DNA from 2 places in the Leclercia adecarboxylata genome. Region 1 is predicted to be linked to the other one. Evidence: predicted binding sites of a transcription regulator. Region 1 holds the regulator's gene; the other holds the start of a gene.
What was found. The regulator CRP, encoded in region 1, controls carbon source genes, mostly activating them, when cyclic AMP is high. The targets are predictions, from matches to a motif close to ATGTGANNNNNNTCACAT.
Positions count from the first base shown of each region.

Region 2: the regulator CRP is predicted to act here: its motif matches at 13,341-13,358, upstream of udp (uridine phosphorylase).

Region 1 is NZ_CP040889.1:1,642,900-1,658,315, forward strand. Features, by position in the region: gene FHN83_RS09680 (YheV family putative zinc ribbon protein) at 1-142, opposite strand, end outside; gene kefB (glutathione-regulated potassium-efflux system protein KefB) at 154-1,959, opposite strand; gene kefG (glutathione-regulated potassium-efflux system ancillary protein KefG) at 1,959-2,510, opposite strand; gene FHN83_RS09695 (ABC transporter ATP-binding protein) at 2,635-4,539, shown strand; gene FHN83_RS09700 (hydrolase) at 4,536-5,552, shown strand; gene FHN83_RS09705 (YheU family protein) at 5,555-5,773, shown strand; gene FHN83_RS09710 (phosphoribulokinase) at 5,804-6,673, shown strand; gene FHN83_RS09715 (OsmC family protein) at 6,742-7,146, opposite strand; gene crp (cAMP-activated global transcriptional regulator CRP) at 7,457-8,089, shown strand; gene FHN83_RS09725 (YccS/YhfK family putative transporter) at 8,147-10,234, shown strand; gene argD (bifunctional acetylornithine/succinyldiaminopimelate transaminase) at 10,311-11,531, opposite strand; gene pabA (aminodeoxychorismate synthase component 2) at 11,619-12,182, opposite strand; gene FHN83_RS09740 (putative adenosine monophosphate-protein transferase Fic) at 12,213-12,815, opposite strand; gene FHN83_RS09745 (YhfG family protein) at 12,805-12,972, opposite strand; gene ppiA (peptidylprolyl isomerase A) at 13,081-13,653, opposite strand; gene tsgA (MFS transporter TsgA) at 13,932-15,113, shown strand; gene FHN83_RS09760 (cytosine deaminase) at 15,117-15,416, opposite strand, start outside.
Region 2 is NZ_CP040889.1:1,821,952-1,837,367, forward strand. Features, by position in the region: gene fadB (fatty acid oxidation complex subunit alpha FadB) at 1-1,090, shown strand, start outside; gene fadA (acetyl-CoA C-acyltransferase FadA) at 1,100-2,263, shown strand; gene fre (NAD(P)H-flavin reductase) at 2,447-3,148, opposite strand; gene ubiD (4-hydroxy-3-polyprenylbenzoate decarboxylase) at 3,183-4,676, opposite strand; gene rfaH (transcription/translation regulatory transformer protein RfaH) at 4,860-5,351, shown strand; gene tatD (3'-5' ssDNA/RNA exonuclease TatD) at 5,348-6,130, opposite strand; gene tatC (Sec-independent protein translocase subunit TatC) at 6,172-6,924, opposite strand; gene tatB (Sec-independent protein translocase protein TatB) at 6,927-7,454, opposite strand; gene tatA (Sec-independent protein translocase subunit TatA) at 7,458-7,712, opposite strand; gene ubiB (ubiquinone biosynthesis regulatory protein kinase UbiB) at 7,789-9,429, opposite strand; gene ubiJ (ubiquinone biosynthesis protein UbiJ) at 9,426-10,031, opposite strand; gene ubiE (bifunctional demethylmenaquinone methyltransferase/2-methoxy-6-polyprenyl-1,4-benzoquinol methylase UbiE) at 10,045-10,800, opposite strand; gene rmuC (DNA recombination protein RmuC) at 10,867-12,315, opposite strand; gene udp (uridine phosphorylase) at 12,456-13,217, opposite strand; gene FHN83_RS10585 (dienelactone hydrolase family protein) at 13,469-14,275, shown strand; gene FHN83_RS10590 (beta-glucoside-specific PTS transporter subunit IIABC) at 14,456-15,416, shown strand, end outside.

The sequences.
Region 1 (15,416 bases):
CTTTATCGGCCTCACGCATCTGGTGCCCGCACTTAACACACTCAACAATATCGATATTGTTCTCACGCCACATGGCCAGTGAATCCTGAGCCTGACAGGCCGGGCATTTCGCGCCGGCGATAAAACGTTTACGTACCGCCATTCTCTACCTCGTTATTCAAACTCATCCCAGCCATCCAGCTGCCGACGCTCCTGCTGCATCTCTCGCTGGAAAATCTCTTCCAGCTCACGACGCGCCTCCCGTACGCGAGAGATCTGCACCGTATCGGTATGCACCGGCATCAGTTCGCGCAGCATGCGCATATCCAGACGACGAAAATGTAACTGCGCGCGCTGGGCCTGATGCGGATGCATCCCCAGCGTCACTAATGTTTTACGCCCCAGCTCCAGCGCACTGGAGAAGGTCTCGCGGGTAAAATACTTTACCCCGGCCTGGAGCAGCTCGTGTGCCTCAACACGTCCTCGCGCACGGGCAAGAATATGCAGATGCGGAAAATGCTGCTGGCAGATCTCCACCAGCTTCATGGTGTCTTCAGGATCGTTACAGGTGATGACGATCGACTCTGCCGCCTCTGCCCCTGCGGAGCGCAGCAGTTCGACCTGAGTGGCGTCACCGTAATAGACCTTGTAACCGTATTTGCGCATCAGGTTGACCGCGCTGATGTCGCGCTCCAGCACCGTCACGCGCTTTTTATTCGCCATCAGCAAACGCCCGATGACCTGCCCAAAACGTCCGAAGCCCACTACAATAACCTGGGGTTTATCATCTTCCACCCACGGGGCTTCATGCTCATCTTCCGGGGCATTGATGCGGCGGGATAACTGCTTATCGATAAGCTTCATCAACAGCGGGGTAGTCATCATCGACAGCGTAACGGTCACCAGCAGCAAGGCCATCTGATCATGCTGGAACAATCTCTGGGATGATGCTGTGGAGAAGAGCACAAAAGCAAACTCTCCCCCCTGGCTCAGCACCCCGGCAAGCTGTGCCCGCTCCGTCTGACGCAAACCGTAAACCCGCGCCAGCACGTAGAGCACCAGCATTTTGACCGCCACCAGCACGACAACACTCATCACGACCCACAGGATATGGGTGTAGAGCACGCCAAGATTCAGCGCCATGCCGACAGAGATAAAGAACAGCCCTAACAGCAGCCCTTTAAAGGGATCGATGGCAATTTCCAGTTCGTGCCGGTACTCACTCTCCGCCAGCAGCACCCCCGCAATGAAGGTGCCCAGCGCCATCGACAGCCCCAGCGCGTCCATAAACAGCGCCGAGCCCAGCACCAGCAGCAGCGTCGCGGCGGTAAACACTTCCCGCACTCCGGACGCCGCAATAAAGCGGAACACCGGACGGAGCAGATAGCGCCCGCCCACCAGCATGCCGGCAAAGGCCAGCACCTTCATGCCGATCTTCATCCAGTCGAAATGTTCATCTCCCGACCCCGCCAGCAGCGGAACCAGGGCCAGCGCCGGGATCACCGCCAGATCCTGGAACAGCAGGATCGAGAAGCCCAGCTGTCCCGCCTCGCTGCGGTTCATGCCCTTATCGCGCATCAGCTGTAACGCCATCGCCGTGGAGGACATCGCCAGACCAATCCCGCCGACCACCGCGGCCTGCCATGAGAACTGGGTCAGCATCAGGAGTCCGCCGAGGATCACCGCGCTGCACAACACCTGCGCGGCGCCAACGCCGAAGATAGAGCGCCGCAGCTGCCAGAGCTTCGCCGGGTTCAGCTCGAGGCCGATGATAAACATCAGAAAGACGACGCCCAGCTCGGAGAAGTGCAGGATTTCGTCGACGTCGCTGATGAACCCCAGCCCCCACGGTCCGATGGCAATGCCCGCCAGCAGATACCCGAGCACCGCGCCAATCCCCAGACGCGACGCCAGCGGCACCGCCACCACCGCGGCGAGCAGGAACAACACCCCTGCCAGCAAAAGATCCGAGCCTTCCATCAGTGGCCTCCCGTCAGCGTTGGCGCTGCCAGCCAGTCGCCGTACGCTCTTGCATGGCTGGCGAGCTCGTCCTGAGGCTGCCGACGAGCCCAGTAAACGACGATTGGGCTCAGCCAGTGCATGCGGCACATGGCCGCCGTCAGCTCGAACGGGCGTAAAATATCGTTCATTGAATAGCGGTTAAGCCCATCGTGGCGGTAAGCACTCTCCGGCTCGCCGGTGGTAATGACGTTCCGCCAGTACTTTCCCGCCAGCTGGTTTCCTCCCGGGCCACTGGAAAACCCGCGGCTCAGCACGCGATCCAGCCACTCCTTCAGCAGCGCCGGGCAGCTGTAGGTATAGAGAGGATGCTGGAACACGATAACGTCGTGCTGGCGCAGCAGCTCCTGTTCACGAGGGATATCGATAAAAAAATCGGGGTAGTGCGCGTAAAGATCGTGCACCGTCACATTACTGAGCTGTAATGCCGGTTGTAGCAAAACCCGGTTGGCGACCGAGTCCTGAGACTCCGGATGGGCATACAGCAGCAGCACTTTTGCTGTCTGGGACATCATTCCTCTCCCGGGTCGTCATCACTGTTATTTTGGGCTACCATGGCACACCCACGCGGCGCGTGGCGGCACATTTAACCTGATTATAATGACAACTTAACATAGTCGGAACATACGGCGCTCTATGATTGTTTTCTCCTCATTACAAATTCGTCGCGGCGTACGTGTCCTGCTGGACAACGCTACAGCCACCATCAACCCGGGCCAGAAAGTGGGCCTGGTGGGCAAAAACGGCTGTGGTAAATCCACGTTACTGTCATTGCTGAAAAACGAAATCACTGCCGACGGCGGTAACTTCACCTACCCTGGCAACTGGCAGCTGGCCTGGGTAAACCAGGAGACGCCTGCCCTGAGCGTCCCGGCGATGGACTATGTTATCGACGGCGACCGGGAGTACCGCAAGCTCGAAGCCGAACTGCACGCCGCCAACGAACGTAACGACGGTCATGCGATCGCCACCGTACACGGCAAACTCGACGCCATTGATGCCTGGACCATCCGCTCCCGCGCCGCCAGCCTGCTGCACGGTCTGGGGTTCAGCAACGAGCAGTTGGAGCGTCCGGTAAGTGATTTCTCCGGTGGCTGGCGCATGCGCCTTAACCTGGCCCAGGCGCTGATCTGCCGCTCTGACCTGCTGCTGCTTGATGAACCGACTAACCACCTCGATCTGGATGCGGTCATCTGGCTGGAAAAGTGGCTGAAGAGCTATCAGGGCACGCTGATCCTGATCTCCCACGATCGCGACTTCCTCGATCCGGTAGTGTACAAAATTATTCATATCGAACAGGAAACCATGTTCGAGTACACCGGCAACTACAGCTCGTTTGAGCGTCAGCGTGCGGTCCGTCTCTCCCAGCAACAGGCGATGTACGAAAGCCAGCAGCAGCGCGTGGCGCACCTGCAGAGCTTTGTCGATCGCTTCAAGGCGAAGGCGTCAAAAGCTAAACAGGCTCAGAGCCGCATTAAGATGCTGGAACGCATGGAGATGATTGCCCCGGCGCACGTCGATAACCCGTTCCACTTTAACTTCCGGGCTCCGGAAAGCCTGCCCAACCCGCTGCTGAAAATGGAAAAGGTCAGCGCCGGCTATGGCGATCGCATTATCCTGGATTCTATCAAGCTCAACCTGGTGCCGGGTTCCCGTATCGGTCTGCTCGGGCGCAATGGCGCCGGTAAATCGACGCTGATTAAGCTGCTGGCAGGTGAGCTTGCGCCTGTGCGTGGCGACATCGGTCTGGCGAAGGGTATTAAGCTCGGCTACTTCGCCCAGCATCAGCTGGAATTTTTACGCGCTGATGAATCACCGCTGCAGCACCTGGCGCGTCTGGCCCCGCAGGAGCTGGAGCAGAAGCTGCGTGATTATCTGGGCGGCTTCGGTTTCCAGGGCGATAAAGTCAGCGAGAATACCGAACGCTTCTCCGGCGGTGAAAAAGCCCGTCTGGTGCTGGCGCTGATCGTCTGGCAGCGCCCTAACCTGCTCCTGCTCGATGAACCGACTAACCACCTCGATCTCGACATGCGTCAGGCGCTGACCGAAGCGTTAATCGAATTCGAAGGCGCGCTGGTGGTCGTTTCGCACGACCGTCACCTGCTGCGCTCCACCACCGACGATCTCTATCTGGTGCATGACGGCAAAGTCGAGCCGTTCGATGGCGATCTGGAGGATTATCAGCAGTGGCTGAGCGACATTCAGAAGCAGGAAAGCCAGCCTGTGGAAGGGGCTAAAGAGAACGTCAACAGCGCCCAGGCCCGTAAGGATCAGAAGCGTCGCGAAGCAGAGCTGCGCACCCAGACCCAGCCGCTGCGTAAAGAGATTACCCGTCTGGAAAAAGAGATGGAGAAGCTCAACGCCACGCTTGTCACGGTGGAAGAGAAGCTCAGTGACAGCGGTCTGTACGACCAGAGCCGCAAAGCCGAACTGACAGAGTGTCTGCAGGTTCAGGCAAAAACCAAATCCAGCCTTGAAGAGTGTGAAATGGCCTGGCTCGACGCGCAGGAGCAGCTTGAGGACATGCTCGCATCCCTATGACACAAACAATCCCATCTGATTTCAATTTTCCCCACGACGAGAGCGCGACATTTGTCCCCATGCGCGGCGTGGCGAACCCGCATCTGCAAACCATGCTCCCGCGCCTGCTGCGCCGGAAGTTACAGTTCACGCCCCACTGGCAGCGGCTCGACCTGCCGGATGATGACTTCGTGGATCTCGCCTGGAGTGAAGATCCCTCTCAGGCGCAGCATAAACCGCGACTGGTGGTGTTTCATGGTCTGGAGGGGAGCCTGCACAGCCCTTATGCCCACGGTTTGATCCATGCCGCGAAAGAGCGCGGCTGGCTTGGCGTGGTGATGCATTTTCGCGGCTGCAGCGGCGAACCGAACCGGCAAAAACGGATCTACCACTCCGGCGAGATCGAAGATGGTCGCTGGTTCCTGAACTGGCTGGTGCAGACCCACGGCCCGGCACCCACCGCGGCGGTAGGCTATTCACTGGGCGGCAATATGCTCGCCTGCCTGCTGGCAAAAGAGGGTGATAACGTCCCGCTCGACGCGGCGGTCATTGTCTCTGCGCCGTTCATGCTTGAGCAGTGTAGCTATCATATGGAGAAGGGGTTTTCCCGCGTTTATCAGCGCTATCTGCTGAACTTACTGAAAGCCAACGCCGCCCGTAAGCTCAAGGCCTACCCGGACACGTTGCCTGTCAGCCTTCAGCAGTTGAAACGGGTGCGTCGCCTGCGCGAATTTGACGATCTGATCACCGCGAAAATCCACGGTTTTGCCGATGCTATAGACTACTATCGCCAGTGCAGCGCCATGCCGTTGCTGAATCAAATCACCCGGCCTACGCTGATTATTCATGCGAAAGACGATCCCTTTATGGATCATCACTCGATCCCGGCGCCGGACCATTTACCGGCCAACGTGCAGTATCAACTAACCGAACATGGCGGACACGTGGGCTTTATCGGCGGCACGCTGCGTCGACCGCAGATGTGGCTGGAGACACGTATCCCGGACTGGCTGACCACATATCTGGAAAAGTAAACATGATCATTCCCTGGCAGGATCTGGCTCCCGAAACGCTGGATAATCTGATTGAAAGCTTTGTATTGCGTGAGGGCACAGATTATGGTGAACATGAACGCACGCTTGAAATGAAAGTCGCCGATGTTAAACAGCAGCTTAAAAGCGGTGAGGCCGTTCTGGTGTGGTCCGAACTGCACGAGACGGTGAATATCATGCCCCGTGGTCAGTTTCGCGACTGATCGCACACTCTTTCCACTCAGGGAGTTGCTATGTCCGCCAGACATCCGGTTATTGCCGTTACAGGGTCGAGTGGTGCAGGCACCACCACCACCAGCCTCGCCTTCCGTAAGATCTTCTCGCAACTGCATCTGCGTGCTGCAGAGGTAGAGGGCGACAGCTTTCACCGCTACACCCGTCCTGAGATGGATATGGCAATCCGCAAAGCGCGCGATCTCGGCAAACATATCAGCTACTTTGGCCCCGATGCCAACGACTTTGGCATGCTGGAGCAGACCTTCGCGGAATACGGACGCAGCGGGACCGGCCAGTCGCGCAAATACCTGCATACCTATGACGAAGCGGTGCCGTGGAACCAGGTGCCGGGTACCTTTACTCCCTGGCAGCCGCTGCCGGAACCCACCGACGTGCTGTTTTATGAAGGTCTGCACGGCGGGGTCGTCACGCCGCAACACGACGTGGCGCGCCATGTCGATCTGCTGGTGGGCGTGGTGCCTATCGTTAACCTGGAGTGGATCCAGAAGCTGACGCGGGATACCAGCGAGCGCGGCCACTCCCGTGAAGCGGTGATGGATTCCGTGGTTCGCTCCATGGAGGATTACATTAACTTCCTCACGCCGCAGTTTTCCCGCACCCATATTAACTTTCAGCGCGTCCCGACCGTGGACACCTCGAACCCGTTTGCGGCAAAAGCCATCCCTTCGCTGGACGAGAGCTTTGTGGTGATCCATTTCCGCAATCTGGACGAGATCGATTACCCCTGGCTGCTGGCGATGCTGCAGGGCTCGTTTATTTCGCACATGAATACGCTGGTGGTGCCGGGCGGCAAGATGGGGCTGGCGATGGAGTTAATCATGACGCCGCTGGTGCAGCGGCTGATGGAAGGCAAGAAGATCGCTTAATCTGTTCTCCCTCTCCCTGTGGGAGAGGGTCGGGGTGAGGGCATCAGACCGCACGATGCCCCACAAGCTTATGCCTCGATCACTTCATACGAATGGGTAATTTTGACCGCTTTTTCCAGCATCAGCGCCACGGAGCAGTACTTCTCCGCAGAGAGATCCACCGCGCGGGAGACCGCAGCGTCTTTCAGCTCTTTGCCGGTCACCACGAAGTGAAGATTGATATGGGTAAACAGGCGCGGCGCTTCATCCCGGCGTTCTGAGGTCAGCTTTACTTCGCAGTCAGTCACGTCGTGACGGCCTTTTTGCAGAATCGATACCACGTCGATTGCGCTGCATCCACCCGCCGCCATCAGAACCACTTCCATCGGACTTGGCGCTTTGTCACCGGAGTTGCCATCCATCAGTATCTGGTGGCCCGAGGCAGACTCACCGAGAAAGGTTAACCCTTCAACCCATTTCACACGTGCTTGCATTTTTATTAACTCCAGGATTGCATTTTTCCTGTCAGATTACGCGCCAGTAACAATTCTGGCAACGGAAGTCGACCTGCATCAAGCTGAAGCGAGACACCAGGAGACACGCGGCAAAACCTATGCTAAAACAGTCGAGATGCTACAGTAATACATTGACGTTACACATGTATGCAGAGGACATCACACATTACAGGCTGCTAATTATTGTGACAGCCGCTCCCCAGGCAGGGGGAAGAATTCGATTGCAACCCCCAGAGTACAGGTACACAGCCAGACTCTGGAGACAGCTTATAACAGAGGATAACAGCGCATGGTGCTTGGCAAACCGCAAACAGACCCGACTCTCGAATGGTTCTTGTCTCATTGCCATATTCATAAGTACCCATCGAAGAGCACGCTGATTCACCAGGGTGAAAAAGCGGAAACGTTGTATTACATCGTCAAAGGCTCAGTAGCAGTGCTGATCAAAGATGAAGAAGGCAAAGAGATGATCCTCTCTTACCTGAATCAGGGAGACTTTATCGGTGAACTGGGCCTGTTTGAAGAAGGTCAGGAGCGTAGCGCCTGGGTCCGTGCGAAAACCGCGTGTGAAGTGGCTGAGATCTCTTATAAGAAATTCCGCCAGCTGATCCAGGTTAACCCGGATATCCTGATGCGCCTCTCTTCGCAGATGGCTCGCCGTCTGCAGGTCACTTCCGAGAAAGTGGGCAACCTCGCCTTCCTGGACGTGACGGGCCGTATCGCTCAGACTCTGCTGAACCTGGCGAAACAGCCAGACGCCATGACCCACCCGGACGGTATGCAAATTAAAATCACCCGTCAGGAAATTGGTCAGATCGTCGGATGTTCTCGTGAGACGGTGGGCCGTATTCTGAAAATGCTGGAAGATCAGAACCTGATTTCCGCCCACGGTAAAACCATCGTGGTTTACGGAACACGTTAATTCCACTCAGACGGCGTGGCATCGCACGATGACACGCCGTTTTTGTCTCTCTCACCCATGTGGCGCAGGCTCATCTATCACCCGGAAGTTAACTACGCACTGCGGCAAACCCTGGTGTTGTGTCTCCCTGTGGCTGTGGGTTTAGTTCTCGGTTATCTGCAATACGGTCTGCTGTTCTCCCTCGTCCCCGCCTGCTGCAACATTGCTGGCCTCGACACGCCCCATAAACGCTTTTTTAAACGCCTGATTATTGGCGGCTCGCTGTTTGCCGGCTGTAGCCTGGCCGTGCAGCTGTTGCTGGCGCGCGATATACCGTTGCCCCTCATTCTGACGGTGCTGGCGATGACGTTAGGGGTCACGGCAGAGATCAGCGCCCTGCATGCCCGCCTGCTGCCCGCCTCGCTGATTGCCGCCATCTTTACCCTGAGCCTGGCGGGAAATATGCCGATCTGGGCGCCGCTGCTCATCTACGCGCTGGGCACCCTGTGGTACGGGCTGTTCAACTGGTTCTGGTTCTGGATGTGGCGCGAGCAGCCGTTGCGTGAATCCCTGAGCGTGCTCTACCGCCAACTGGCCGATTACTGCGAAGCCAAATACACCCTGCTGACCCAGCATACCGACCCTGAAAAATCGTTACCGCCGCTGCTGGCCCGCCAGCAGAAGGTGGTCGACCTGATTAGCCAGTGTTATCAGCAGTTGCACATGCTTGCCGCGAACAAAAATCATGAATACAAGCGGCTGCTGCGTACCTTCCAGGTGGGTCTGGATCTGCAGGAGCACATCTCCGTCAGCCTGCATCATCCGAAGGAGGTGCAAACGCTGGTGGAGCGCAGCCACGCCGAAGCGGTGATCCGCTGGAACGCCCTGACCGTCGCCGCCCGTCTGCGCGTGCTGGCGGATGACATTCTCTATCATCGCTATCCCACCCGCTTCAACATGGACAAGCAGCTTGGCGCGCTGGAAAAAATCGCCCGCCAGCACCCGGATAACCCGGTGGGTCAGTTCTGCGCATGGCACTTCAGCCGGATTGCCCGCGTGCTCCGCACCCAGCGTCCGCTCTATCCGCGCGATCTGATGGCGGACAAGCAGAAGCGCCTGCCGCTGATCCCCGCCCTGAGAAGCTATCTGTCGCTTAAATCTGCCGCCCTGCGCAATGCGGCCCGCATCAGCGTGATGCTGAGTATCGCCAGCCTGATGGGCGTGGCGCTGCATCTGCCTAAGCCTTACTGGATCTTAATGACCGTCCTGCTGGTGACGCAAAACGGCTACAGCGCCACGCGGGTACGCATTCTCCACCGGGCGGCCGGTACCCTGGCGGGGCTGGTTATTGCCGGCGTTACCCTGCACTTCCACGTTCCGGAAGGCTACACCCTGACGGGGATGCTGATGGTCACCCTGGTAAGTTATCTGTTCATTCGTAAGAACTACGGCTGGGCGACGGTGGGCTTCACGGTGACCGCCGTGTACACCCTTCAGCTGATCACGCTGAACGGGGAGCAGTTTATTATCGCCCGACTGGCCGACACCCTGATTGGCTGTTTAATCGCTTTCGGCGGGATGGTATGGCTGTGGCCGCAATGGCAAAGCGGGCTGCTGCGCCAGAACGCCCACGACGCGCTGGAGGCCGATCAGGAGGCCATCCGCCTGATCCTCAGCGACGATCCGCAACCCACACCGCTGGCGTGGCAGCGCATGAAGGTTAACCAGGCGCACAACGCGCTGTTCAACTCCCTGAATCAGGCGATGCAGGAGCCGGGCTTCAATTCAGCCTATCTGGCGGATATGCGGCTGTGGGTGACGCACAGCCAGTTTATCGTCGAACATATCAATGCGATGACGACGCTGGCGCGGGAACATACGATGCTGACGCCCGATCTGGCGCAGCGGTATTTGCAGTCGTGTGAAATTGCGCTTCAGCGCTGTCAGCAGCGTCTGGAGTATGACGCGCCGGGGGAGAGCGGAGACAGTAATATTCTGGAAGCGCCAGAGACCCTGACGCACGGCCCCATGAGCACGCTGGAACAGCATCTGCAGCGTATTCTGGGGCATCTGAACACCATGCACACCATTTCGTCGGTGGCGTGGCGCCAGCGCCCGCATCACGGTATCTGGTTGATCCGGCGGCTGAAACGCACGCCGTATTAATTGCCGGGTGGCGCTGCGCTTACCCGGCCTACAAATCCGTAGGCCCGTGCAAGCGCAGCGCCGCCGGGCAACACAACTACGCCTGAACCACCCGCTTCACCGCGTTCGCAAAGCGGTTCATCCCTTCGTCGATATCCGCGCTTTCCACCAGCAGCGACGGCGCAAAGCGCATCACGTCCGGTCCGGCGTTGAGCACCATCGCCCCTTCGCTGGCGGCGGCATAGAGGAAATCACGCGCCCGGCCTTTGTACTGCGGCTTCAGCTCGGCGCCAATCAGCAGCCCCATGCCACGGATATCGCTGAAGACATCGTACTGGGCATCGATCTGCTGGAGATGCTTCACGAACTGCTCGCGCTTCGTATTAACGCCGCTCAGCACTTCCGGGGTATTGATGATATCGAACGCCGCCCCTGCGACCGCACACGCCAGCGGGTTGCCGCCGTAGGTGGAGCCGTGAGAGCCCACGTGGAACGCCGAGGCGATATCCTGGGTGGTGAGCACCGCGCTGACCGGGAAACCGCCGCCGAGTGCCTTGGCGCTGGTCAGGATGTCCGGCGTCACGCCGTAGTGCATATAGGCAAACAGATCTCCGGTGCGCCCCATGCCGCTCTGCACTTCATCAAAGACCAGCAGCGCCTGGTGCTGATCGCACAGATCGCGCAGTCCCTGCAGGAATTCTGGCGTTGCCGCCATCACGCCGCCTTCGCCCTGGATGGGCTCGACAACTACCGCGCAGGTGTGATCGTCCATCACCGCTTTTACCGCATGCAGATCGTTAAACGGCACGTGGATGATGTCGGCCGGTTTCGGGCCAAAGCCGTCGGAATATTTTGGCTGACCGCCCACGGTCACGGTAAACAGCGAACGACCGTGGAACGCGTTATGGAAAGCGATGATTTTGCTTTTAAACGGGCTGTGGCGGGTGGACGCGTAATACCGGGCCAGCTTAAAGGCCGTTTCGTTGGCTTCGGTGCCGGAATTCATAAACAGCACGCGTTCGGCAAAGGTGGCGTCGATGATTTTACGACCCAGACGTAGCGCGGGTTCGTTGGTAAAGACGTTGCTGGTGTGCCACAGGGTTTCGCCCTGGCTTTTCAGCGCCTCGACCAGCGCCGGGTGACAGTGACCTAACGCCGTCACTGCAATGCCGCCCGCAAAATCAATGTACTCTTTGCCCTGTTGATCCCAGACGCGGCTACCTTTCCCTTTCACCGGGATAAACTCAGCCGGTGCATAAATTGGCAGAATCACCTCATCGAATGTCGCGCGCGTAATTGCAGATTGTTCAGTTGCCATGTAACCCCACCCTTTTTTAAGCAAAAAGCAGAAGTGAAAATATAATCACGAAATATGCTTAAAAAATCACTTCATGGCAACTAAAAATCAACGATTGAGGAAATTAGCCAGCAGCTGGTGGCCCTGCTCGCTGAGAATGCTTTCCGGGTGGAACTGCACCCCCTCCAGATCCCATTCCCGGTGGCGGATACCCATGATCTCCTGCGTTTCGCTCCAGGCGGTGACCTCAAAGCAGTCGGGTAAGGTAGGCGGATCGATGACCAGGGAGTGGTAGCGGGTGACGGTAAGCGGGTTATTCAGGCCAAGGAACACTCCCGTGCCGGTGTGCGTTACCGGGGAGGTTTTGCCGTGCATCACTTTGGCGGCCCGCACGATGGTGGCGCCAAAGACCTGGGCGATAGCCTGATGTCCGAGGCAGACGCCCAGAATCGGCAATTTACCGGCATAGTGGCGGATCACCGCCAGCGAAATGCCGGACTCATCTGGCGTGCAGGGTCCGGGAGAGATCACAATTTTCTGCGGATTGAGCGCCGCGACATCCTCCAGAGAGAGCACGTCGTTGCGCCGGACCTCCACCTCCGCCCCCAGTTCGCAAAAATACTGGTACAGGTTCCAGGTGAAGGAATCGTAGTTATCAATCAGCAGAATCATGGCGGCTCCCGAAAAAATGGCCGCCCTATTCTACTCAGTTTCCCGGGCTTCGCTTACCACTTTACTGAAGATTGCGTTCAACGCGCTCAGATCCCCCATCGCCCCGCTCTGGTTGGCCTGCGCCCACGCCTCAGGATCGATATCGCGCCAGTCGAGCTGATAGCCCGCATGGATCGCCAGCTGCTCAAAGAAGATGCGCTGAACAATGCCGTTGCCGATGCGGAACGGGTGCAGGACGTTGATTTCGCAATAGTAGTGGCTGAGGCGGTTGATGAAGTCCGCTTTCTCAAGCCCGACGAGATACCCCTCTTCTTCCAGATCCTGCATCAGGGCGTTGCCCTCTTTTTCGATGTAGGCGAAGTGGCAGAAGCGGGTATCGCCCTGGTAGATATCCATTTCACGAATATCACCTGCCCAGTCGAAGATATCCTGATAGATATGCTGATGAATGGCGCACAGATGCGGCAGTCCGCGCAGCAGCGGCCCCAGGCCGAGGGTAGCCGCGCGCAGGGCAGTGAGTTCATACGCCGCCTGCGCAAGACGCTCCGCCTGGCGGATGCCCAGCCGGTTACGCATCACATTCAGTCCGGGATAGAGATAGGGATCGCGATCGTTGCCGTATTTATCGCTCATAGTGCCTCCTGAGTTCCTCAAGACGCAACTGTGCCTCGTCGGCGCTGAGCGTGACTAGCGGACTGTCGACCCCTTCAAGACGGCGACTGGCCTGAAAATTCGCGTTTCGCTGTTGTTCCCAGAGACGGGATTTTTGTTTCTCAGTGAGTTTTTTCACCTGTTACCTCCCTGCTTGTGCCCGTGTTGCCACAAGTATAAGCAGCAAACTGCAGTTTCGCAGGGAGGTAAAGGCAACGCGGGCAAAGACTGCCCGCGCCAGCAGGGATTAAGGCAGGACTTTCGCAGAGAGGATAACTACCGGTTTTGTCGGCACATTCTGGTAAGGGCCGACGTCGTGCGTCTGCACCTGAGAAATTTTATCGGCCACATCCATGCCTTTCACAACTTTACCAAATACCGCATAGCCAAAATCACGCTGGCCGTGGTCGAGGAAGGCGTTGTCCGCCACGTTGAGGAAGAACTGGCTGGTGGCGCTGTCTTTATCGGCGGTACGCGCCATCGAGATGGTACCGCGGCTGTTGCGCAGGCCGTTATCCGCTTCGTTCTTGATTGGCGGGTTAGGCTGCTTCTGCTGCATCTGCTCGTTGAAGCCGCCGCCCTGCAGCATGAAGCCTGGGATCACACGGTGGAAAGTGGTGCCGTTATAGAAACCGCTGTTCACGTAATCGAGGAAGTTTTTCACAGAAATTGGGGCTTTCTGACTGTTCAGTTCCAGCTCAATGTTGCCGGCAGAGGTGGTCAACAGAACGTGCGGGTCTCCTTTCGCTGCCAGCGCAGCAGGAGAGAGGGCTGAGAGAGCAAGTACAGCCGCGACAGCCGCCAGGGTTGATTTGAGCATGAGAATTCCTTAACAAAGCGCAGTAAAGAAAGCGAATGGCTTGATTCTAAAGAGCAGTATGAACCTAGGCCAGCCATTTACCTAATTTTACCAATTTGAAACAGATGTAACCGCCGGGCAAACTCAGGCCAGTGAAGTTAACGTGATTAATATCACTCTTTTCTATGCAATTGATGAATAATTTATCTTAAAAGATTTAATTAGATCACATTCACGATTAAAATCTGGCCGCCCGCAGCGCAGTCAACGCGCTTTACATCTCTATTCACAGGCCAGTCATGACTAACAGCAATCGTATCAAGCTCACATGGATCAGCTTCTTCTCCTACGCCCTCACCGGTGCGTTGGTAATTGTCACCGGGATGGTGATGGGAAATATCGCAGACTATTTCAACCTGCCCGTTTCCAGCATGAGTAACACCTTTACCTTCCTTAACGCCGGGATCCTGATCTCCATTTTCCTCAATGCCTGGCTGATGGAAATCGTCCCGCTGAAAACCCAGCTGCGTTTTGGCTTTGTGCTGATGGTGCTTGCCGTGGCGGGTCTGATGCTCAGCCACAGCATCGCCCTCTTCTCCGCCGCCATGTTTGTGCTGGGTCTGGTCAGCGGGATCACCATGTCCATCGGGACATTCCTCATCACCCACATGTATGAAGGTCGCCAGCGCGGCGCGCGCCTGCTGTTCACCGACTCCTTCTTCAGCATGGCCGGGATGATCTTCCCGATGGTGGCCGCCGCGCTGCTGGCCCGCAGCATCGAGTGGTACTGGGTCTATGCCTGCATCGGTGTGGTCTACGTGGCGATCTTTGTTCTGACCTTCGGCTGTGACTTCCCGGTTCTGGGCAAAAAAGCGCAGACCACCAGCGAGCCGGTTGCGAAAGAAAAATGGGGTATTGGCGTCCTGTTCCTCTCCGTTGCCGCCCTGTGCTACATCCTGGGCCAGCTGGGCTTTATCTCCTGGGTGCCGGAGTACGCCAAAGGTCTGGGGATGAGCCTGAACGATGCCGGCAAGCTGGTCAGTGACTTCTGGATGTCGTACATGTTCGGCATGTGGGCGTTCAGCTTTATCCTGCGCTTCTTCGATCTGCAGCGCATCCTCACCGTGCTGGCAGGCGCTGCCACCGTGCTGATGTACCTGTTCATCAACGGTTCCCCGGAGCAGATGCCGTGGTTCATTCTGACGCTCGGCTTCTTCTCCAGCGCCATTTACACCTCGATCATCACCCTGGGCTCCCTGCAGACCAAAGTGGCTTCGCCTAAGCTGGTTAACTTCGTGCTGACCTGCGGCACCATCGGCACCATGCTGACCTTCGTGGTTACCGGCCCGATTGTTGCCCACAGCGGCCCGCTGGCAGCGTTACACACCGCGAACGGCCTCTATGCGGTGGTGTTTGTGATGTGTCTGGTGCTGGGCTTTGTGACCCGCCACCGCCAGCACAAGGCAGCAGCGGCACACTAACTCTTAAGCCCCTTTGCGCTCGGTAAAGGGGCTGTTTTTGGTAAAGAACACTTCTTCTCCGCCGCTGTCCGTCTGTACCCAGGTCTGCGCCAGCTGGGTCGTCGCAATCACCCTGCCCTGACGAATCGACCAGCGCACCGGCACCTGGCAGCGCACCGCTTCAAAGCCGCTTTCCGCTGGCAAGATAATTAAGTTTGCCGGGTTCCCCGTTTCGATACCGTAATCGCTCAGCCCAAACGTGCGCGCGCTGTTGTGGGTGATGAGGTTGAGTCCGCTATCAATTTGCTGATAGCCCATCATCTG
Region 2 (15,416 bases), 180 kb from region 1:
CAAGATTGACGGCCTGAAGCTCTCCGGGGTGATCTCCACCATCCATCCGACCCTGGAATACAGCGGGTTCGATCGCGTGGACGTGGTTGTTGAAGCGGTCGTCGAAAACCCGAAAGTGAAAAAAGCGGTGCTGGCGGAAACAGAAGACAAGGTGCGCCCGGATACCGTGCTGGCGTCCAATACCTCGACTATTCCCATCGGCGAACTGGCCAGCGTCCTGAAGCGCCCGGAAAACTTCTGCGGGATGCACTTCTTTAACCCGGTGCACCGCATGCCGCTGGTTGAAGTGATCCGCGGAGAGAAAACCTCCGATGCAACCATCGCCAAAGTGGTGGCGTGGGCCAGCAAGATGGGCAAAACCCCGATTGTGGTTAACGACTGCCCGGGCTTCTTCGTCAACCGCGTGCTGTTCCCGTACTTTGCCGGTTTCAGCCAGCTGCTGCGCGACGGGGCTGACTTCCGCAAGATCGATAAAGTGATGGAAAAACAGTTTGGCTGGCCAATGGGCCCGGCCTATCTGCTGGACGTCGTCGGCATTGATACCGCCCATCACGCCCAGGCGGTGATGGCGGCAGGTTTCCCGGAGCGGATGCAGAAAGATTATCGCGATGCTATCGACGCGCTCTTCGAATCCAGTCGCTACGGTCAGAAAAACGGCCTCGGCTTCTGGCGTTATAAAGAAGACAGCAAAGGCAAGCCGAAGAAAGAGGAAGACGCCACCGTGGATAGCCTGCTGGCAGACGTCAGCAACGCGAAGCGCGATTTCAGCGACGAAGAGATCGTTGCCCGCATGATGATCCCGATGGTCAACGAAGTGGTGCGCTGTCTCGAAGAGGGCATTATCGCCAGCCCGGCGGAAGCCGATATGGCGCTGGTCTACGGCCTGGGCTTCCCTCCGTTCCACGGCGGCGCGTTCCGCTGGCTGGATACGCTCGGCAGCGCCCGCTATCTGGATATGACGCAGCAGTACGAGCATCTCGGCCCGCTGTATCAGGCTCCGGAAGGTCTGCGTAATAAAGCGCGTCACAACGAAGCGTACTATCCCCCGGTTGAGCCTGCCCGTCCGGTTGGCGCACTGAAAACGGCTTAAGGAGTCACAATGGAACAGGTTGTCATTGTCGATGCAATTCGCACCCCGATGGGCCGTTCGAAGGGCGGCGCATTTCGTCACGTGCGCGCGGAAGATCTCTCCGCACATTTAATGCGTAGCCTGCTGGCGCGCAACCCGGCGCTGGAGGCTACCGCGCTGGACGATATCTACTGGGGCTGCGTGCAGCAGACCCTGGAACAGGGCTTCAACATCGCCCGTAACGCCGCGCTGCTGGCGGAAATTCCGCACTCGGTACCGGCTGTTACCGTCAACCGCCTGTGCGGTTCGTCGATGCAGGCCCTGCACGATGCGGCACGCATGATCATGACCGGCGACGCGCAGGTGTGCATGATTGGCGGCGTAGAGCACATGGGCCACGTGCCGATGAGCCACGGCGTCGATTTCCATCCCGGCATGAGCCGCAACGTGGCAAAAGCCGCGGGCATGATGGGGCTGACGGCGGAGATGCTCTCCCGCCTGCACGGTATCAGTCGCGAAATGCAGGACAGCTTTGCCGCCCGCTCGCACGCCCGCGCCTGGGCCGCGACGCAGTCCGGCGCCTTCAAAAATGAAATTCTGCCAACCGGCGGTCACGACGCCGATGGCGTGCTCAAGCAGTTCTACTTCGACGAAGTGATCCGCCCGGAAACCACCGTCGAAGCGCTCTCGACGCTGAAACCGGCCTTTGATCCGGTGACCGGCACCGTGACGGCGGGCAGTTCTTCCGCTCTGTCCGATGGTGCAGCCGCTATGCTGGTAATGAGCGAAAGCCGCGCCCGCGAACTGGGGCTGACGCCGCGGGCGCGCATCCGCTCGATGGCGGTGGTCGGCTGCGATCCGTCAATTATGGGTTACGGCCCGGTACCGGCGTCGAAGCTGGCGCTGAAAAAAGCCGGGCTTACCACCAGCGATATCGACGTTTTCGAGATGAACGAAGCCTTCGCCGCGCAGATCCTGCCGTGCATTAAGGATCTGGGACTGATGGATCAGATCGACGAGAAGATTAACCTCAACGGCGGCGCCATCGCACTGGGTCACCCGCTGGGCTGTTCCGGGGCGCGTATCAGCACCACGCTTATCAACCTGATGGAACGAAAAGATGCCCAGTTTGGTCTGGCGACCATGTGTATCGGGTTGGGTCAGGGGATCGCGACGGTATTTGAGAGGGTGTAATCGAAGAATATTCCCCTAAATCATTCGCGTTGCATCGCGGCGGCAACTGCGCGAATCCCCGGGAACATAGTTAACTATGTGACCGGGGTGAGCAAAGGCAGCCAACAAAGAGGCAGCGTGAATGATGACGGGGAAAGGTTTAGTTGCCGTTTTCCCGCCTGTCAGGGGCGGGTTTTTTTCGTCTCAAATAAACGCAAACGCGTCGCCAAACAGACGATCTTCACGCGCGCCACGCTCGTTGCAGAACAGGTCGCGGGCAATTTTCGCCATCTCGAAACGACCGGCAATGTAGATATCGTGGTTTACCAGAGTGCCATGATCCTGCAGTACCGCCGTTAACACGGTGCCGCTGCGACCGCGCCAGCCCTCTTCAGGCTGCTCCACCACTGGCTCAACGCGCAGGTTAGGATGGGTCACGCTCAGCGCTTCCAGCTCGGAGAGATCGTAAAGGTGCTTCGACTCACGGCCACCCCAGTAGATGGTGATATCGCGGTCCGGGTTACGCGCCAGCGCCGTCAGCAGGATGGAGCGTGCGTAGGAGAAACCGGTGCCGCCGGCAATCAGGATCAGCGGACGCTCTTCATCATCGCGCAGCCAGGCTTCCCCGTGAGGGATATCAATCTCGATCTCGTTCTCTTTCAGAATGCGATCCATCACCGCCATCGCATACAGGTTGAGCTCTGACGCCCCAATGTGCAGCTCGATAAACTCTTGCTCGTCCGGCGTGGAGGCCATTGAGAAAGGACGCTTATCCCGCTCATCCATCACCACCATCAGATACTGGCCAGCGCGGAAGGAGAACGCCGATTCAGGTACTAAACGGACGCGATATACAGTGTCGGTGATAGCGTCTACCGAGGTCACTTTACAGCTTAAGGTTGTCATTCGCTCTCTCTGTCAGTCGGTAAGTCTATGAGGCTTAACGGTCGGAATCCGGCGTACCGTTATTCATTATGGCCAGTTCATCCCAGATCGCGTCAATTCGCGCAGTCACCTCAGGATCCTTTTTGATCGGTCGACCCCATTCACGTTGGGTTTCGCCGGGCCATTTATTGGTGGCATCCAGTCCCATTTTTGAGCCAAGACCGGAAACCGGCGAGGCAAAATCCAGGTAATCAATCGGCGTGTTTTCAACTAACACGGTATCGCGTGCCGGGTCCATACGGGTGGTGATGGCCCAGATAACGTCATTCCAGTCACGGGCATTGACGTCATCATCGCAAACGATCACAAACTTGGTATACATAAACTGGCGCAGGAAAGACCATACGCCCATCATCACCCGTTTTGCGTGACCCGCGTACTGCTTCTTAATAGTCACCACCGCCAGGCGATAAGAGCATCCTTCCGGAGGCAGATAAAAATCAACAATTTCCGGGAACTGCTTTTGCAAAATAGGCACAAACACTTCGTTGAGCGCCACGCCGAGTACGGCAGGTTCATCCGGCGGACGTCCGGTGTAGGTGGAGTGGTAAATTGCATCTTCCCGCTGGGTAATGTGCGTCACGGTAAACACCGGGAAGTTGTCAATTTCATTGTAATAGCCGGTGTGGTCGCCATACGGCCCTTCCGGTGCCATCTCACCCGCCTCGATGTAGCCTTCGAGGACAATTTCGGCGCTGGCGGGCACTTCCAGATCGTTAGAAATGCACTTCACCACTTCGGTTTTGGTGCCGCGCAGTAACCCGGCAAAGGCGTATTCGGACAGCGTGTCCGGCACCGGCGTCACCGCGCCGAGGATGGTGGCCGGATCGGCACCCAGCGCTACGGATACCGGGAAGCGTTCGCCCGGATGCGCCGCACACCACTCCTGGAAATCAAGCGCGCCGCCGCGATGCGACAGCCAGCGCATGATAAGTTTGTTCTTGCCGATCAGCTGCTGACGGTAGATCCCGAGATTCTGGCGCTCTTTATGCGGACCGCGCGTCACGGTCAGACCCCAGGTGATCAGCGGGGCGGCGTCTTCGGGCCAGCACTGCATGATCGGAATACGCGTCAGATCGACCGCGTCGCCTTCCACAATTTTCTGCTGGCAGGGCGCGCCGCGCAGACGTTTGGTCGGCATGTTCAGCACCTGCTTAAACTGCGGCAGCTTATCAAAGAGATCGCGAAAACCTTTTGGCGGCTCAGGCTCTTTCAGAAAAGCCAGCAGCTTACCCACTTCACGCAACGCGCTGACATCCTCCTGGCCCATGCCCATCGCCACACGCTTTGGTGTGCCAAACAGGTTACAAAGCACCGGCATGGTGTAGCCTTTCGGGTTTTCAAACAGGAGCGCGGGCCCACCGGCACGGAGGGTGCGGTCGGCAATCTCTGTCATCTCCAGATAAGGATCGACAGGAAGGGTAATACGTTTGAGTTCGCCCTGCTTTTCCAGCAGTTCCAGGAAGTCGCGTAGATCGTTGTATTTCATGCAGTTAGTCAAGCTCTCTCTGTAAGCGTTTCATTATACGGCGTAAGACTGCGTGATGCTGTATTTTTGTTAAATTAGCGTGAAGATTCATGCCTTCTTCTGCGTACTGCCATTATAATCAGCTTAGCGATCCCGCCAGGGTTTTGATATGCTTGCCGGCATAACAAGCGGAAAAGAGTCATTATGCAGGCCTGGTATTTACTGTATTGCAAGCGCGGGCAACTTCAGCGTGCTCAGGAACATCTGGAACGCCAGGCGGTGAACTGCCTGACGCCCATGATCACGCTTGAAAAAATGGTCCGCGGTAGACGCACAACGGTCAGCGAGCCGCTGTTCCCGAACTATCTGTTTGTTGAATTCGACCCCGAAGTGATCCACACCACCACCATCAATGCGACGCGCGGTGTCAGCCACTTCGTGCGCTTTGGCGTGCATCCGGCTACGGTGCCCTCTTCCGTCATCCACCAGCTCTCGGTCTATAAACAGCCAGAAGACATTACCGATCCTGATACGCCCTTCTCCGGCGATGATGTGGTGATCACCGAAGGAGCGTTCGAAGGGCTGGTGGCGATTTTCGCTGAGCCGGACGGTGAAGCCCGCTCCATGCTGCTGCTGAACTTACTGAATAAAGAAGTGAAGCAGAGCGTGAAAAATACCAGCTTCCGCAAAGTTTAAAATTCAACGCCAAACAGACGACACACGTTGTCATCCGTCTGTGCAGCCAGCCACTGCGCATCCTCTGTGCGCCAGTGCGCAACCCGCTCAAGGATATGCCCTAAATACGCCGGTTCGTTGCGGCGTGATGCCGGTTTGGGGCTGAGATCGCGCGGCAGCAGGTACGGCGCATCGGTCTCAATCAGTAGACGATCGGCAGGAATAACCGGCAGCAGCTCGCGTAACTCCAGCCCGCGTCGTTCATCGCAGACCCATCCGGTTATCCCCAGATACAGACCGCGATCCAGACAGTCTGCCGCCTCCTGCCGCGTGCCGGTAAAACAGTGCAGCACCGCACCGGGCAGCTTATTCAGCCAGGGTTCCAGCAGCGCCAGAAAACGTTCATGGGCGTCGCGGCAGTGCATAAACACCGGCATCCCCAGCTCTGCTGCCAGCGCAAGCTGGGCGCTGAAGGCGTGTTCCTGCTCGGCGGGGGTCGAGAAGTTGCGATTAAAGTCGAGGCCACACTCGCCGATAGCCACCACTTCCGGCGAGGCGGCCAGTGCCCGCAGCCTGTCTGCGCTTTCGGCCGTCCATTGACTGCTGTCATGAGGATGGACGCCCGCCGTTGACCAGCAACGGTCGTAACGCTGCGCCAGCTGGTGCGCCTGCTCACTTTCATGCAGGTTGGTGCCCGTCAGCAGTAATCCGTTTACGCCTGCGGCGAAGGCCCGGGCGACGACCTCATCGCGATCCTGGGCAAACTGCGGGCTGGTCAGGTTCAGACCGATATCAAACATGCTCGCTCCCATATGACAACCGCCCTGGCGGGCGGTTGATATTACTCTTCTGACTCTTCCTCGTGATCTTCACGTCGCTTGCCGGTATAGAAGCGCGAGAAGAAGACACCCACCTCAAACAGGCAATACATCGGGATCGCCAGCAGGGTTTGCGAGAAAACATCCGGCGGCGTTAACAGCATGCCAACCACAAAGGCGCCCACCAGAATGTACGGGCGTTTTTTACGTAAATCTTCCGGGGTGGTGACCCCTACCCAGCAGAGCAGCACGATGGCAACCGGCACCTCAAACGCCACGCCAAACGCCATAAACAGCGCCATGACGAAGCTCAGATAGCTGGCGATATCGGTTGAAACCTGCACCCCTACCGGCGCGGTATTTGCCAGGAAGCCAAACGCCAGCGGGAAGACCACGAAGTAGGCAAAGGCCATGCCGATATAGAACAGCAGCGAGCTGGAGACCAGCAGCGGGATCACCAGACGGCGTTCATGCTTATACAGCGCCGGGGCGATAAAGGCCCAGACCTGATAAAGGATCACCGGCGCAGAGGCAATCAGCGATACCCAGAAGGTCAGCTTGATCGGCGTGAAGAACGGCGAGGCGACGTCGGTCGCAATCATGGTCGCGCCGAGCGGCATCTGCTTAATCAGCGGCGCAGAGACCACCTGATAGATGTCGTTGGCGAAATAGACCAGGCCTAAAAAAATGAGGCAAACCGCAATAATGCAGTTCATCAGGCGCTTACGCAGCTCGATCAGGTGCGTAATCAGCGGTTGAGTTTCATCTACTGCCATGTTTACGATTTATCACTCGACGAGGAGGACGGCTCAGCGGCGGGTGCAGGTTTCTTCTCTGCAGGCGCTGGCGTCGGTTCTTGTTTTTTGATCACCGGCTCTGAAGGCGTCTGTTCGGGCGCACTGGCCTGGTGTTCAGCAGTGGCAGGCGTCACGCCTTCGTGCTGCGCTTCGTTATCTTTGACCAGCGGATTGCGAATGGTATTGGCTTCATCACTCGATTTTTCCGGATCGTTGACGCTGTAGGAGCGCTTCATGGATTCCGCCGCTTCGCGCAGTTCGTCCATAGAGGCTTTGAGTTCCGGCGTCAGGTTATCCATGCTCGCCTTCTCTACTTTTTTCAGGCTATCCTGAAACTCCTGCAGCTTAAGCTCCTGCGCCAGCTCATTCTGAACCGTTGTCGCCAGCGATCGTAGCGCGCGCACCCAGCCTGCAATTGTTTTGACTGCCACCGGCAGACGCTGAGGCCCCAGAACGATGAGGCCAATCACGAATACCAGCAGCAGTTCGCTAAAACCGATATCAAACACGTATTACACCTGCTCGTTATCGTGGCGTTTAGCATTTTCCTTTTTGACATCGTCTTGTTTATCGGCGATGGATTTAGCAGTGAAATCCGCATCCTGGCTGGATTTATCCTGCTTCTCGTCATCATCTTTGATCGCTTTCTTGAAGCCTTTAATGGACGCGCCCAGATCGGAACCGATAGAGCCAAGCTTTTTGGTACCGAACAGCAGCACGACGATGACGGCAATGATCACTAATTGCCAGATACTGATACCACCCATACATCTTCCTCAGTTGTAGATGATAAATTAATCAGGCCGCATTATACGTTATGCGGCCCTGCGATAGCGATGCAATTCAGCGCGTTTTACGCCATCCCGCCAGCCAGACCACCACGCCGCCGGCCATCAGCCAGGCGGGCATTAACTCCCAGTCAGGGCGGTTTATCAGCAACAGCGTGCCGCTTAACAGCAGCGTGGCGCCAATGCCAAACAGATACCGGGACTGGCCCTGACGCACATGGTTGGTTTGCAGTTCGCGAGCAATTTTATCCACGCTGTGTTCCAGGTTCTTGCTCTGACGCAAACTGTCATACACCAGTTCCGGCAATTCTGGCATTTTTTCAATCCAGAACGGCGCTTTCTCTTTCAGGGAGCGGAACAGGGCAGGCAGACCCACCTGGTCTTTGATCCATGACTCAAGGAAAGGTTTTGCCGTTTTCCATAAGTCTAACTGAGGATAGAGTTGTCTCCCCACCCCTTCAACGTAAAGTAGTGTTTTCTGAAGTAAAACTAACTGCGGCTGCACTTCCATATTAAAGCGGCGGGCGGTGTTGAACAGGTTCAGCAGCACATGGCCAAACGAGATCTCAGCCAGCGGCTTCTCGAAGATCGGCTCGCACACCGTACGAATGGCGAACTCAAACTCTTCAACGTTGGTATCCGGCGGAACCCAGCCGGAGTCGACGTGCAGTTCGGCCACTTTGCGGTAATCGCGGTTAAAGAAGGCGATAAAGTTCTCCGCCAGGTAGCGCTTATCTTCTTTGTTCAGCGAGCCGACGATACCGCAGTCGATGCCAATGTATTGCGGATCTTCAGGATGTTCGTAGCTGACGAAGATATTGCCCGGGTGCATGTCGGCATGGAAGAAGCTGTCGCGGAACACCTGGGTGAAGAAGACCTGCACGCCACGCTCAGCGAGTAATTTCATGTTGGTGCCCTGCTTTTCCAGGGTCGCGACATCAGAGACCGGGATCCCGTAGATGCGCTCCATCACCATCATGTCCTGGCTGCAGTAGTCGGAATAGACTTCCGGCACGTACAGCATCGGGCTGTTTTCAAAGTTACGGCGCAGTTGAATGGCGTTTGCCGATTCACGCAGCAGGTTCAGCTCATCAATCAGCGTCTTTTCATATTCGCGCACCACTTCCAACGGGCGCAGGCGGCGGCCATCCGGCAGCAGGCGCGGCACCCAGCGGGCCAGACGGTAGATAAGCTTCATGTCGGCCCTGATGATTGGCAGAATGTCAGGGCGGATCACCTTGATGACCACCTCTTTGCCATTCTCTTTCAGCCGTGCGGTATGAACCTGGGCAATGGAGGCCGAGGCCAGCGGTTGAATGTCAAAATCATCAAACCAGCTCTCTACCGGGATATCGCCCATCGCTTTTTCGATCTGCTGCTTTGCCAGCCGACCGTCGAACGGGGCAACTTTGTCCTGCAGCAGGGCCAGCTGATCGGCAATCAGGGGTGGGAAGAGATCGCGGCGGGTCGAGAGCATCTGGCCGAACTTGATCCACACCGGACCCAGCTCCTGCAGCGCCAGACGCAGCCGTTCACCAAGCAGCTTGTCTTTATGACGATTTGGCATCCAGAAAAGCGTTTGCCGCCAGAGGCGCAGCGGCAACGTGATGCGCATTCGAGGGATCAACTCATCGAGCCCGTAGCTCAAAAAGGTGCGGATGATAAAATAGAGGCGCCGAATTTCACCTGGCGTCATTTGCCCTCCAGCTTTTCAAGCCGTTTTGTCAGTGCGTCAACCGAACGCTCAACCGCGGCGGTTTCTTCTGCAAACCATGCCGCTTCCAGCGGCCCGGGCGCCATGCGCCACTCTTCGGTAAGCACTTCCGCAGCATAGCGCTGCTGACGCTGAAAACCTTTCTTCAGAAAAGAGGCGCCGCCGCGCAGCACTTTACCGATCCCCTCTGCGGCAATATCGCCCGTCCAGGGGGCCAGCAGCTCGGCCGGATCGAATTCCGCCAGATCGGCCAGCGCAACGAAGTTCTGCACCACCTGAATGTCGCCTTCGACCTCCAGCTCACCGCTGCGGATCAGAGCAGTGAGCTGCTGGCGATCGCGCAGTTTAGGCAGCGTGCTCATATGGGTGATAACGGAGCAGTCCGCCTCGCCTTCCCACTCGCCCAGCACGTCGAGTTGGCGCTCGCTGAAAACCAGCACCAGAGGGGTCGAAAACTCTTTTACCACCACCCGCAGCACCTTGCCGTTCAGCCGCTGACGCGCCGTTTTCAGCGCAGGTGAGCGATACAGAAAAGTATTGAGTACGTTCTCAACGCCCGCTGTGATCAAGGGTTTAAACGGCATTCGCCACCTCCACTCAGAACTTGTAACCGCGATGCAGCGCCACAACGCCCGCCGTCATGTTGAAGTAATTAACATTGTCGAAGCCTGCGTCCTGCATCATGGCTTTCAGGGTGTCCTGGTTGGGGTGCATACGGATAGATTCGGCCAGGTAGCGATAGCTGTCGGCGTCGTTAGCCACCACTTCGCCAATGCGCGGCAGAATGTGGAACGAATAGGCGTCGTACGCTTTGCTCAGCGGCTCAATAATCGGTTTGGAGAACTCCAGCACCAGCAGACGTCCACCCGGTTTCAGGACACGGTACATGGAACGCAGCGCTTTCTCTTTATCGGTGACGTTACGCAGACCGAACGAGATGGTGATGCAGTCAAAGGTGTTATCCGGGAAAGGCAGCGCCTCGGCGTTAGCCTGGACATATTCAACGTTGCCGACCACGCCGATATTGCGCAGTTTTTCACGACCCATTTTCAGCATGGAGTCGTTGATGTCAGCCAGCACAACGCGGCCGGTTTCACCCACCAGACGCGAGAATTTCGCCGTCAGGTCGCCGGTACCGCCCGCCAGATCCAGCACGGTTTGCTCACGACGTACGCCGCTACAGTCAATAGTGAAGCGCTTCCACAAGCGATGAATGCCAAATGACATCAGGTCATTCATTACATCGTACTTCGCCGCCACGGAATGGAATACGTGGGCCACCATGTCAGCTTTCTGCGCTTTAGCGACAGTCTGAAAGCCAAAGTGCGTTGTGTCTTGTGAATCTTCAACCATCTCAGAGCCTGCTTATCAGTCAAATGTACGAGAAGTGTAACAGATTGGGCGCATTTGCCCTACGATTCAACCTCCCCGGGAATAACGCTCCAGGGGGTCTGCCGGTGCGTGAGCATCCGCTAAGGTGTTGTTTGTCTTTTGAACAGCCCCGTCACTGCGCAGCCGGTACTCTTCATCCTGCGCGGTGGCCTGTTCGACCAATTCCGGATTAATCTCGCGTTTAACTTCCACGCCAAGGCTGCGGAAGGATTCGGCCTGTGCCAGCAGGTTTCCGCGCCCGGACGCCAGCTTTTTCATCGCCTGGCGATAGTTCTCCTGGGCGCGATCCAGGCTCTGTCCGACCGAAGACATATCATCGACGAACAGGCGCATTTTGTCGTACAGGCGGCTGGCGCGATCGGCAATCTGCTGGGCATTGCGGCTCTGGTGCTCGTAGCGCCAGAGGTTGGCGATGGTGCGCAGCGCCACCAGCAGCGTGGTCGGGCTCACCAGCATAATGTTGTTTTTCAGCGCCTCGGAGATCAGCTCCGGCTGACGGTCCAGCGCCAGTAAGAAGGCCGGCTCAACCGGGATAAACATCAGCACGTAGTCCAGCGAACGCAGTCCGGGAAGCTGCTGATAATCTTTGCGTCCCAGCAGACGGATATGGTTACGCACCGAGGCAATATGCTCCTGCAGCGCCGCCTCGCGGGTGTAGTCGTCCTCGGCGTTGAAGTAGCGCTCATAGGCCACCAGCGTCATTTTGGCGTCGATGACCACGTCTTTTTCCTGCGGCAGACGGACGATGACGTCGGGCTGCATTCGCGCGCGATTCTCCGTTTCAATGCTGACCTGGGTCTGGTATTCATGCCCTTCACGCAGACCGGAGGCTTCCAGCACGCGAGTCAGCACCACTTCCCCCCAGTTGCCCTGGGTTTTATTGTCGCCTTTCAGCGCTTTGGTGAGGTTGATTGCCTCCTGCGCCATCTGGGCATTCAGCTGCTGGAGATTGCGGATCTCATGGGCCAGAGTGTGCCGCTCCCGCGCCTCCTGGCCAAAGCTGTCCTGCACCTGGCGACGAAAACCGTCCAGCTGTTCACGCAGAGGCGTCAGCAGGCCGTTCAGGCTCTGGCGGTTTTGTTCATCGACACGGCGATTGCTCTGCTCAAAGATGCGGTTCGCCAGGTTTTCGAACTGCTCGCTCAGGCGCTGTTCGCTGTTGATCATCTGGCGGATTTTGTCTTCCGCATGCAGCTGGGTCGATTCCAGGCGGGTGGTGACTTCGCGCAGGTCGGCTTCCAGCGAGGTGTTGATATCCCGCAGATTGCGCAGTTCGTTATTGAGCAGCTCGCACTCGTCGCGCCAGTGCCCGCTTTGGGCAATGTTCTGTCGCAATGCGCTGAGATCGGCCACCATCTCTTCACGTTCGGCCAGCTGATCGGCTTTTTGCTGCGCATGCTGGTAGCTGGCGAACAGCCAGCCCACGCCGACGCTAACCAGCGCAATAACGGCATAAAAAAGGACAGAGATATCCACGACGCCCCCTGCATCAAGGTATGACCCGCACAAAATAGAATTGTGCTGTATAAACGTCCAGTTTGAAAAGAGTTTTCTGCGAGGCGTTACGCAAAGAAAAAGGCCGAACGGGTCGGCCTTTAGCGTAGAAAAGGGGAGAATTACAGCAGGCGGCGGGCCGCTTCCACCACGATTTTCACCGCGTGGCTTTCGGTCTGCTTCATGGTCTCGGCGTTCGGGATCTCTTGCTGAGTCCGGTTAACAATGACACCTGCAACCATACCGGCACGCAGACCCTGGCTTGCGCACATGGTCAGCAGCGTGGCGGATTCCATTTCATAGTTCATCACGCCCATGGACTGCCACTCTTCCATCGAGCCTTTGAAGCGGCTAACCACGCGACCGGAGAAGGTGTCGTAGCGCTCCTGGCCCGGGTAGAAGGTGTCAGACGAGGCGGTTACGCCCACGTGGGTGGTTGCGCCAACGGATTTCGCCGCTTCCACCAGCGCGGTGGTGCACTCGAAATCGGCCACTGCCGGGAACTCCATCGGCGCAAAGTGCAGGCTTGCGCCATCCAGACGAACGGACGCCGTGGTGACCAGCACGTCGCCAACATTGATATGCGGCTGGATTGCGCCGGTGGTACCGATACGCAGGAAAGTACGGATGCCCAGCTGCGCCAGCTCTTCAACGGCGATAGAGGTAGACGGACCGCCGATACCGGTTGAACAGACGATCACCGGTTTTCCGTCCAGCTCTGCGCGCCAGGTGGTGAATTCACGATGAGATGCCAGCTTAACCGGCTTATCCATCAGCGCGGCGATCTTTTCCACACGCTCTGGATCGCCAGGGACGATAGCGAGCGTAGCCCCTTGTAAATCGTTTTTAGTGAGGCCGAGATGAAAAACATCAGACTTAGACATAGAAAACTCCTCTGTGGGTCAGTTTGTCAGCAGAAGCAAAGCGGTACTTTACCGAAGCAAACAGCTTATTTTCGTGACAGACATCACCGGGAATGAAATTGATTGCAGTTAATTACCACAAAAATGTGACTAACATCACATTAACAAGTTATATCGATCACGCTTGCACAAAAGATAGCCTGTTTCGGGCACTGTGGATTGATAACCTGCGGACTATATTTACCTTTGCGCTAATTGGTACGGAGAATGCCATGACTGGAAAAACTGGATTTGCACCTGCTGCTGACCTACAAACGTCAACCGTAGTCACCACCGCCGGCGATGCGATTTCCGCCGGAGAGACCTCCATTCCGACTCAGGGCGACAATATGCCCGCTTATCATGCCCGGCCAAAAGAGGCGGAAGGGCCGCTGCCGATCGTCATTGTGATTCAGGAAATTTTCGGCGTGCATGAACATATTCGCGACCTCTGCCGTCGTCTGGCGCTGGAAGGGTATCTGGCGGTCGCACCGGAGCTCTATTTCCGCCAGGGCGATCCGAACGAGTACAGCGACATCCCCACCCTGTTCAGCAACCTGGTGAGCAAAGTGCCGGACGCACAGGTGCTGGCGGATCTCGATCACGTCGCCAACTGGGCAGCGCGCAATGGCGGCGATCCCCATCGCCTGCTGGCGACCGGCTTCTGCTGGGGCGGGCGCATCAATTGGCTGTATGCCGCGCACAACCCGCAGCTGAAAGCGGCCGTGGCGTGGTATGGCAAGCTGGTCGGCGAGAAGACCCTGAATTCACCGAAGCATCCGGTTGATATTGCCACCGATTTAAACGCCCCCGTGCTTGGGCTCTATGGTGCCGAAGACACCGGCATTCCGCTGGATACCGTCGAGACGATGCGTCATGCCCTGCGGGCGGCAAACGCAACGGCGGAGATTGTGGTCTATCCGGGCGCGGGACACGCGTTTAATGCCGATTATCGTCCGAGCTATCACGAAGAGTCAGCGAAAGATGGCTGGCAGCGAATGCTGGCGTGGTTCCGCCAGTACGGCGGTAAAAAAAGTTAAGCGGCTCACATTTCAATACGCAAAGAGACGTGACCGTTTGACTTTTAATCACAATCCGGACGATATAAAAACCACAGGCGTGTAACTACGATCCGTAGGCAAGACCTGAACCCCCTCTCCGTTTTCGAGCGCAGAGGGGGTTCAGGTCTTTTTTTTTGCTCTGGAGACAGGGGCCAGAACATGAACCACTTGCAAACAGCGCTGGAAATCATCGCCCAGGTCGGCGGTGCTGAGAATATCGAACATATCGAACACTGCTCTACCCGCTTGCGGCTGAGCCTGTATGACAATAACAAGGTCAATGAGACGGCACTGGCAAAGGTCGACGGCGTCCTGGGCGTGCGGGTGAACGTGCAGTGTCAGGTGATTATCGGTCATGACGTGGTGCAGGTTTTTGAAGCGGTGCGCTCGCTGGTGGGGTCGCCTCAGTCCGCAGGCCAACACGCGGCGGCTAAAACCTCGCGTGGCGCGCAGATTGTCGATTTCGTCATCAGCGTTTTTCAGCCGCTGGTGCCTGCCATTGCCGGTGGCGGCGTGCTGAAGTCGCTACTGCTGTTGCTGGACGTCATGGGCTGGCTCAGCCGCGACAGTTCAACCTACAAGGTGCTGGATAACATCGGCTCTGCGCCACTCTACTTCCTGCCCATTCTGGTGGCGATCACCACGGCGATGAAGCTGAAGGTGAACGTGCTGGTTGCCGTCTCGGCGGTCTCCGTCATGGTGCTGCCGGCAATGACCAAACAGCTGGCAGACGGCACGGCGTTCATGTCGTTTGATCTGCGCAACGTGGCCTATGCATCGCAGGTCTTCCCCGCCATTCTGTGCGTACTCTTTTACGCCCAGACGGAGAAGCTATTTAACCGCTATTCCCCCGGCGCGCTGCGCATTTTCCTCTCGCCGATGCTCTCTCTTCTGGTGACGGTCCCGGTCACGCTGCTGATCCTGGGGCCGCTGGGTTATGAGTTAGGTGCTGGTCTGGCAACGGTGATTTTGTGGCTGTACGGCAAACTTGGCTTTGTGGCAACCGGGCTGCTGGCCGCCGCCCTGCCCTTTATGGTCGCCGCCGGGATGCACAAGCCGATGCTGCCGTACGCCGTGGCCTCCATGAGCCAGTTCGGGCGCGAGATGCTCTATCTGCCGG